Regions from separate parts of the Streptomyces sp. NPDC006283 genome, predicted to be linked through region 2. Evidence: riboswitches for the same ligand, from Rfam matches in the RefSeq annotation. Region 2 holds a riboswitch; the other holds the start of a gene.

Region 1 (3,404 bases), on a different contig from region 2:
CCTCCTCGACGCCGACGGCATGGAACTGCCTTCGAAGGGAGGAGAGTTGCGGCGTCTGGCGCGGGTCGACCCTGCCGGCCTCGACCCGCGCATCGGCGCCACCGAGATCCTGGTGGCCTGCAACCCCTACAACGTGCTGTGCGGGCGGCAGGGCGTGGCCAGGGTCTTCGGCCCCCAGAAGGGCGCGACCCCGGCGCAGGTGGAGGTGCTGTCGGCGGCCCTGGAACACTGGGCCGCCCACCTCACCGCCGCGCTGCCGGCCTCCGTCGATCTGCGCACGGCCCCCGGCACCGGCGCGTCGGGCGGGCTCGGCGCGGGCCTTGCGGCGCTCGGCGCCCGCCTGCTGCCCCGCTTCGACGTGCTGCTCGACCACATCGACCTGGACGCACGGCTCGCCCGCGCCGATCTGGTGATCACAGCGGAGGGCGCACTCGACGACCAGACCGTACGCGGCAAGATCCCGGCGGAGGTGGCGCACCGGGCCCGGGCCGCCCACGTGCCGGTGCTCGCCCTCGCCGGCACCCTCGGCCACGGCGTCCGCGCGCTCACCGCAGCGGGCGTGGACGCCTACGGGTCGATCGTTCCGGCGCCCGTACCGCTGCCGGAGGCGCTGGACCGCGCCGGCGAGTTCCTCGCCGACGCGGCCGAACGCACGCTGCGGATGGTGTTGGTGGGGACGCGTCTCGCGGCGTGAACGGGCGTCAGCCGCGGTCGGGCACGCAACGGCCGTCCTCGGTGCGGTACTTCCACTGCGCACCGTCACGGACCAGTTCCTTCACGGCGCTCACGAACCGATCCACGTGCTCGTCCGGAGTGCCCGCGCCGAAGCTGACGCGGATGGCGTTGAGGGACTTCTCCCCCGGCTTCGCCTCCGGCGCGCCGCACTCGCCGACGTCCTGCTGGTCGCCACCCAGCAGGGTGCGCACCAGTGGGTGGGCGCAGAAGAGGCCGTCGCGCACGCCGATGCCGTACTCGGCGGACAGCGCCGCGGCGAAGTGCGAGCTGTTCCAGCCCTCCACCACGAAGGAGATGACACCGACCCGCGGCGCGTCGTCGCCGAACAGGGACAGCACCTTGACCTCGGGCACCTCGGCGAGCCCCTCGCGGACCTTCGCGATCAGGTGCCGCTCCCGGGCGACCAGTGTGTTGAACCCCGCCTCGGTGAGCGCCTTGCAGGCGGAGGCGATCGAGTAGACGCCGATCACGTTCGGGGAACCCGCCTCGTGCCGGGCGGCGGTGGTGTGCCACTCGACGTCCACCCCGCCGTCGGTCCGCCGCGTGACCTTCCGGGAGGCGCCGCCGCCCGCGAGGTAGGGCTCCGCCTCCTGCAGCCAGTCGGACCGCCCGGCGAGCACACCGGAACCGAACGGCGCGTACAGCTTGTGCCCGGAGAAGGCCACCCAGTCGACGTCCAACTCCTGTACCGACAGCGGGTGGTGGGGCGCCAGCTGGGCGGCGTCGAGCACGATGCGGGCGCCGTGGGCGTGGGCGGCGGCGGCGAGCTCCTTCACCGGCCACAGTTCACCGGTCACGTTGGACGCACCGGTGACGCAGACCAGCGCGGGGCCGTAGGGGTCGCGGTCGGCGAGTGCGTGCTCCAGGGTCCGCACGGCCTCCGCGGGAGTACGGGGCGCGTTCAGGTACGTCACGCGGGCGTCGCTCCACGGCAGCAGCGAGGCGTGGTGCTCGGTCTCGAAGACGAACACCTCGCAGCCGGCCGGCAGCGCGGCGGCGAGCAGGTTGAGCGAGTCGGTGGTGGAGCGGGTGAAGACGACCTGGTCGGTGTCCCGGCAGTCGAGGAACTCGTGGACCACGGTCCGGCTGTTCTCGAACAGGTCGGTGGACAGCTGGGAGAGGTAGCCGGCCCCCCGGTGCACGCTGCCGTAGTACGGGGCGTACGCGGCCACGTCGTCCCAGACGCGCTGGAGCGCCGGGGCGCTGGCCGCGTAGTCGAGGGCGGCGTAGCCGACTTCACCGCCGGTGACGAGCGGGACGGTGACGTCCCCGCCGAGGACCGGCAACGGGGCACAGAGGGACAGGTCGGCAGTGGTGGCGACAGACATGGCGAACTCCCGTACGGGCAGGCGAAAACGGTGCGTCGACGCAGCACAGGGCGGAGCACCGCAAGAGAAAAGGGTGACCGGAGAAGGGGCTGGTACGCCCTATCGCATTCGCTTGCTCACGAGACTGCTCCCTTGAGGACCAGGACCCCAGGGACACGGCGTTCGACGACGCCGCGGGGGTCCGCGCTTGCCACAGACCTCGCTGCCTGCGGCCTGGTCTTCACCCGGGGCACCCCGCCACGGACGGAGGGTTGCCGGACAGCGGGCCGGGGCCGTAATCGCTGTCACTCATGACCTTGGGAAGCATCCTGCCATACGTCTCGCATGACGCAAGGGCGCGGTCCACGATCCGGACCGCGCCCTTGCGGCGTCATGCGTTGCTGGCCGCCACCCAGCGCTCCAGCGCCGCCCGCGCCGCCCCCGAGTCGATCGACTGGGCCGCCCGGGCCACCCCCGCCGCGAGCTGCTCGTTCAGCGTGCCGTCCGTCGGCTCCAGGGCCGCGAGCGCCGCCGCCGAGTTGAGCAGTACGGCGTCCCGCACGGGCCCCGTCTCGCCGCCGAGCAGCCGGCGGGCCACATCGGCGTTGTAGGAGGCGTCGGCGCCCCGCAGCGCCTCGACGGGGACGAGATCGATCCCGATGTCGCGCGGGTCGAACGCCTCCTCGCGGACGGCGCCGTCGCGGACCACCCACACCTTGGACGTGGCGGTGGTCGTCAGCTCGTCGAGGCCGTCGTCGCCGCGGAAGACCAGGGCGGAGGAGCCGCGCTCGGCGAGCACCCCGGCCACGATCGGCGCCACCCTCGCGTCGGCCACTCCGGTGGCCTGGGCCTTGACCTGGGCCGGGTTGGTGAGCGGCCCGAGGAAGTTGAAGGTGGTGCGGATCCCGAGCTCCTTGCGGGCGGCGGCGACGTGCCGCAGCGCCGGGTGGAACTTCACGGCGAAGCAGAAGGTGATGCCCGCCTCCTCTGCGACCTGGACGACCCGCTGCGGGGTCAGCTCCAGATTGACCCCGAGCTTCTCCAGCACGTCGGAGGCGCCGCTCGCGGAGGACGCGGCCCGGTTGCCGTGCTTGACGACCTTGGCCCCCGTCCCGGCGACCACGATCGCGGACATGGTGGAGATGTTCACCGTCTTGGCCCCGTCGCCGCCGGTGCCGACGATGTCGACGCTCGGTCCGGGCACCTCGATCAGGTTGGCGTGCGCGTACATCGTGCGCACCAGGCCGGAGATCTCCTCGACGGTCTCGCCCTTGGCACGCAGCGCGACCATGAAGCCGGCGATCTGGGCGTTGGTGGCCTCGCCGCTGAGGATGCGGTCCATGGCCCACGCGGTGGCCTCGG
Region 2 (3,404 bases):
GTGCGCCGGAACGCGTCGACCGCGGCTGAATGTATCCGCCCAACTGCCCTCTGCAACAGGTCAATCGGACGAGAAATCTGGGCAGGACCGAACGGCTGATTCATATGAATTCATGTAATTCCGGGGCAAGTCGGGCCCGGCAAATGACGCCTAAGAGGCAATTCGATCGCACAGTTTGGCCGCATTCTTGCGGAACTTGAAGGCATTCTCGAGCGGCCGGCGGAGGGGGCTTCCCAGACTCTATCGCGCTCAACCATGCAGAATTGCCCCCTCCGCTTCTCTCGCGGAGGGGGCAATTTCTGTAACTGCGGGTAAATCTCTGGGGATGGATCAGTCGCCCGCCCCCATATCGCGTCAGCCGCCGGCGACCGCAGGAATGATCGACACGCCCGCGCCGTCCGGCGTGGCCGTCTCCAGCCCCTGCTCGAAACGGACGTCGTCGTCGTTCACGTAGACGTTGACGAAGCGGCGCAGCTTGCCCTGGTCGTCCAGGACGCGGGCCGCGATGCCGGTGTGGTTCTTCTCCAGGTCCGCGATGACCTCGGCGAGGGTCGCACCCTCCGCCGGGACCTCGGCCTGGCCGCCCGTGTACGTACGGAGAATGGTGGGGATGCGGACGTTGACACTCATGTTCGTCACCTCTCGGCGGAGTACGGCGGGTTGCGGATTCAGTGAGCGGCCAGGCCCGCGTCGCGGAACGCGTCCAGGCTCGGGCGGATGACGGCGGTCGCCTGCGAGGTCTCCGCGACCGCGTCGAGGGTCTTGAGGCCGTCACCGGTGTTGAGGACGACGGTGGTGAGCGCCGGGTCGAGGACGCCCGCCTCGATCAACTTCTTCGTCACGCCCACGGTCACGCCACCCGCCGTCTCGGCGAAGATGCCCTCGGTGCGGGCCAGCAGCTTGATGGCGTCGACGACCTGCTCGTCGTTGACGTCCTCGACCGCGCCGCCCGTGCGGCGCGCGATGTCCAGCACGTACGGCCCGTCGGCCGGGTTGCCGATGGCGAGCGACTTGGCGATGGTGTTCGGCTTCTGCGGGCGCACGACGTCGTGCCCGGCCTTGAAGGCCGTGGAGACCGGCGAGCAGCCCTCGGCCTGGGCACCGAAGATCTTGTACGGCTTGTCCTCGACGAGCCCGAGCTTGATGAGCTCCTGAAGGCCCTTGTCGATCTTCGTCAGCTGCGAGCCGGACGCGATCGGGACGACGAGCTGGTCGGGCAGCCGCCAGCCGAGCTGCTCACAGATCTCGTACGCGAGGGTCTTGGAGCCCTCCGCGTAGTACGGGCGCAGGTTGACGTTGACGAAGCCCCAGCCCTCGCCCAGCGGGTCGCCGATGAGCTCCGAGCAGAAGCGGTTCACGTCGTCGTAGTTGCCCTCGATACCGACGAGTTCGCCGCCGTACACCGCGGCCATGACGACCTTGCCCTGCTCGAGGTCGTGCGGGATGAACACGCAGGAGCGGAAGCCGGCCCGCGCGGCGGCGGCTCCGACCGCGCCGGCGAGGTTGCCGGTGGAGGAGCAGGACAGGGTGGTGAAGCCGAAGGCACGAGCGGCCTCGATGGCTTGGGCGACGACGCGGTCCTTGAAGGAGTGCGTCGGGTTGCCGGAGTCGTCCTTGATGAACAGACCGCCGGTGACGCCCAGTTCGCGCGCGAGGTTGTCGGCCTTGACGAGCTTGGTCCAGCCCGGGTTCAGGTTGGGCTTGTCGGCCACGTCGGCGGGGACGGGCAGCAGGGGGGCGTAGCGCCAGATGTTGGCGGGGCCCGCCTCGATCTGTGCGCGGAGCTTCTCGACGTCGCCGCTCGGCAGGTCGTAGGCGACTTCGAGCGGCCCGAAACACTCGGCGCAGGCGAAGATGGGGCCGAGTTCGAAGCGCTGTCCGCACTCGCGGCACGACAGTGCGGCGGCGGGTCCGAGATCCACGGGCGTGGTGGCGGGGGTGCTTGCGACAGTCTGCGCAGCCATGATGGCGAGGCCCTTTCTCCTCATCTTCCTCGTGACGCATTTCGCCACAAGACGGAATTGGCACCTTCCCCACCGTGACCTCGCGGTCGGCGGGAGGGTTGCCGGGGCTTCAACGGGCCGTTCCCTCTGCCCCTCTGGATGAGCGGTATGGCACCGGACGTGCGGTCCGGGCGTTTGTGTGCGTGCACCCCCGAGATGCGAGGGTCCTTCGCGTTGCTCAAGACTGTAACCGAACCCTCGGACGGTTGAGATAGTCGTCCGACCCGCGAGATGGATCACACGACCTACTGTCAAGGGAGACGCGACGTGCTCGATGAGGTGGCGCGCTGGTTGAGCCGGCGCTCCTGGTCCGCATCCGACCGCTCGCTCGACCGGCTGATATCCGCCAAGGTCAGGCAGGGGTCGACGGTCAGTGTGGTGCTGCCGGCGCTGAACGAGGAAGCGACGGTCGGAGACATCGTGCGGATCATCCGCCGGGAGCTCATGGAGGCCGTCCCGCTCGTCGACGAGCTGGTGGTGATCGACTCGGCCTCGAGCGACCGCACGTCCGAGGTGGCCGCCGCGGCAGGTGCCCGGGTGGTGCACCGGGACTCGATCCTGCCGGGCCTGCCCGCGGTGGCCGGCAAGGGAGAGGTGCTGTGGCGGTCACTCATGGTGACGAGCGGCGACATCGTCTGCTTCGTCGACGCGGATCTGCGCGACTTCTCCCCCGACTTCGTCTCGGGCATCGTCGGCCCGCTGCTGACGGAGCCCGAGGTCCAGTTCGTCAAGGCGATGTACGACCGCCCGCTGGGCGGGGGCGCCGCGCCCGGGCCCGACGGGACACCGGCCCAGGGCGGCCGGGTGACCGAGCTGGTGGCCCGCCCGCTGCTGAATCTGCACTGGCCGCAGCTCGCCGGCTTCGTCCAGCCGCTGGGCGGCGAGTACGCGGCACGGCGCTCCCTGCTGGAGCGACTGCACTTCCCCGTCGGCTACGGCGTGGAGCTCGGCCTGCTGGTCGACTCGCTGAACCTGGTCGGCCTGGACGCTCTCGCGCAGGTCGACGTCGGCACCCGCAAGCACCGCCACCAGGACGGGCAGGCGCTCGGCAGAATGGCCGCGACGATCTACCGCACCGCCCAACTGCGCTTGTCCCGGCCCCACTTGGTGCGTCCGTCGATCACCCAGTTCGAGCGGGTCGACGGCGGCTTCGCACCGCGGACCTACCGGGTGGACACCGAGGAGCGTCCGCCGATGCTCGAGATCGGTGAGTACGCGGCGCGTCGCGCGGCATAACCAGGAACCGCCGGTCATTTTGCATACATTTCCGGCGTATGGGACTCATCGGATTTCTTGCACCGGCGCGCGGCAGGCACCGCAGGGCCACGCCCTCTGTCGGCCGCGAGCGGCTGACCCGACTCATCGGCACGCTGGCGGTCACCGCCGCCGCGGCCCTCGGCC

What was found. Region 2 has a riboswitch for S-adenosylmethionine ahead of thrC (threonine synthase). Riboswitches for the same ligand answer to the same signal wherever they lie in the genome.
Region 1: it holds a riboswitch for S-adenosylmethionine, as region 2 does, so the genes downstream of both, ABZ070_RS18050 (aminotransferase class V-fold PLP-dependent enzyme) here and thrC (threonine synthase) in region 2, are expected to answer to the same signal.

What each region holds. Positions count from the first base shown of each region.
Region 1 covers NZ_JBEXRZ010000078.1:8,006-11,409, reverse strand. The annotation lists gene ABZ070_RS18055 (glycerate kinase) at 1-694, shown strand, start outside; gene ABZ070_RS18050 (aminotransferase class V-fold PLP-dependent enzyme) at 702-2,063, opposite strand; SAM riboswitch class IV at 2,242-2,359, opposite strand; gene trpD (anthranilate phosphoribosyltransferase) at 2,434-3,404, opposite strand, start outside.
Region 2 covers NZ_JBEXRZ010000021.1:47,604-51,007, forward strand. The annotation lists gene ABZ070_RS07490 (MoaD/ThiS family protein) at 355-630, opposite strand; gene thrC (threonine synthase) at 669-1,964, opposite strand; SAM riboswitch class I at 1,982-2,109, opposite strand; gene ABZ070_RS07500 (glucosyl-3-phosphoglycerate synthase) at 2,271-3,239, shown strand; gene ABZ070_RS07505 (hypothetical protein) at 3,278-3,404, shown strand, end outside.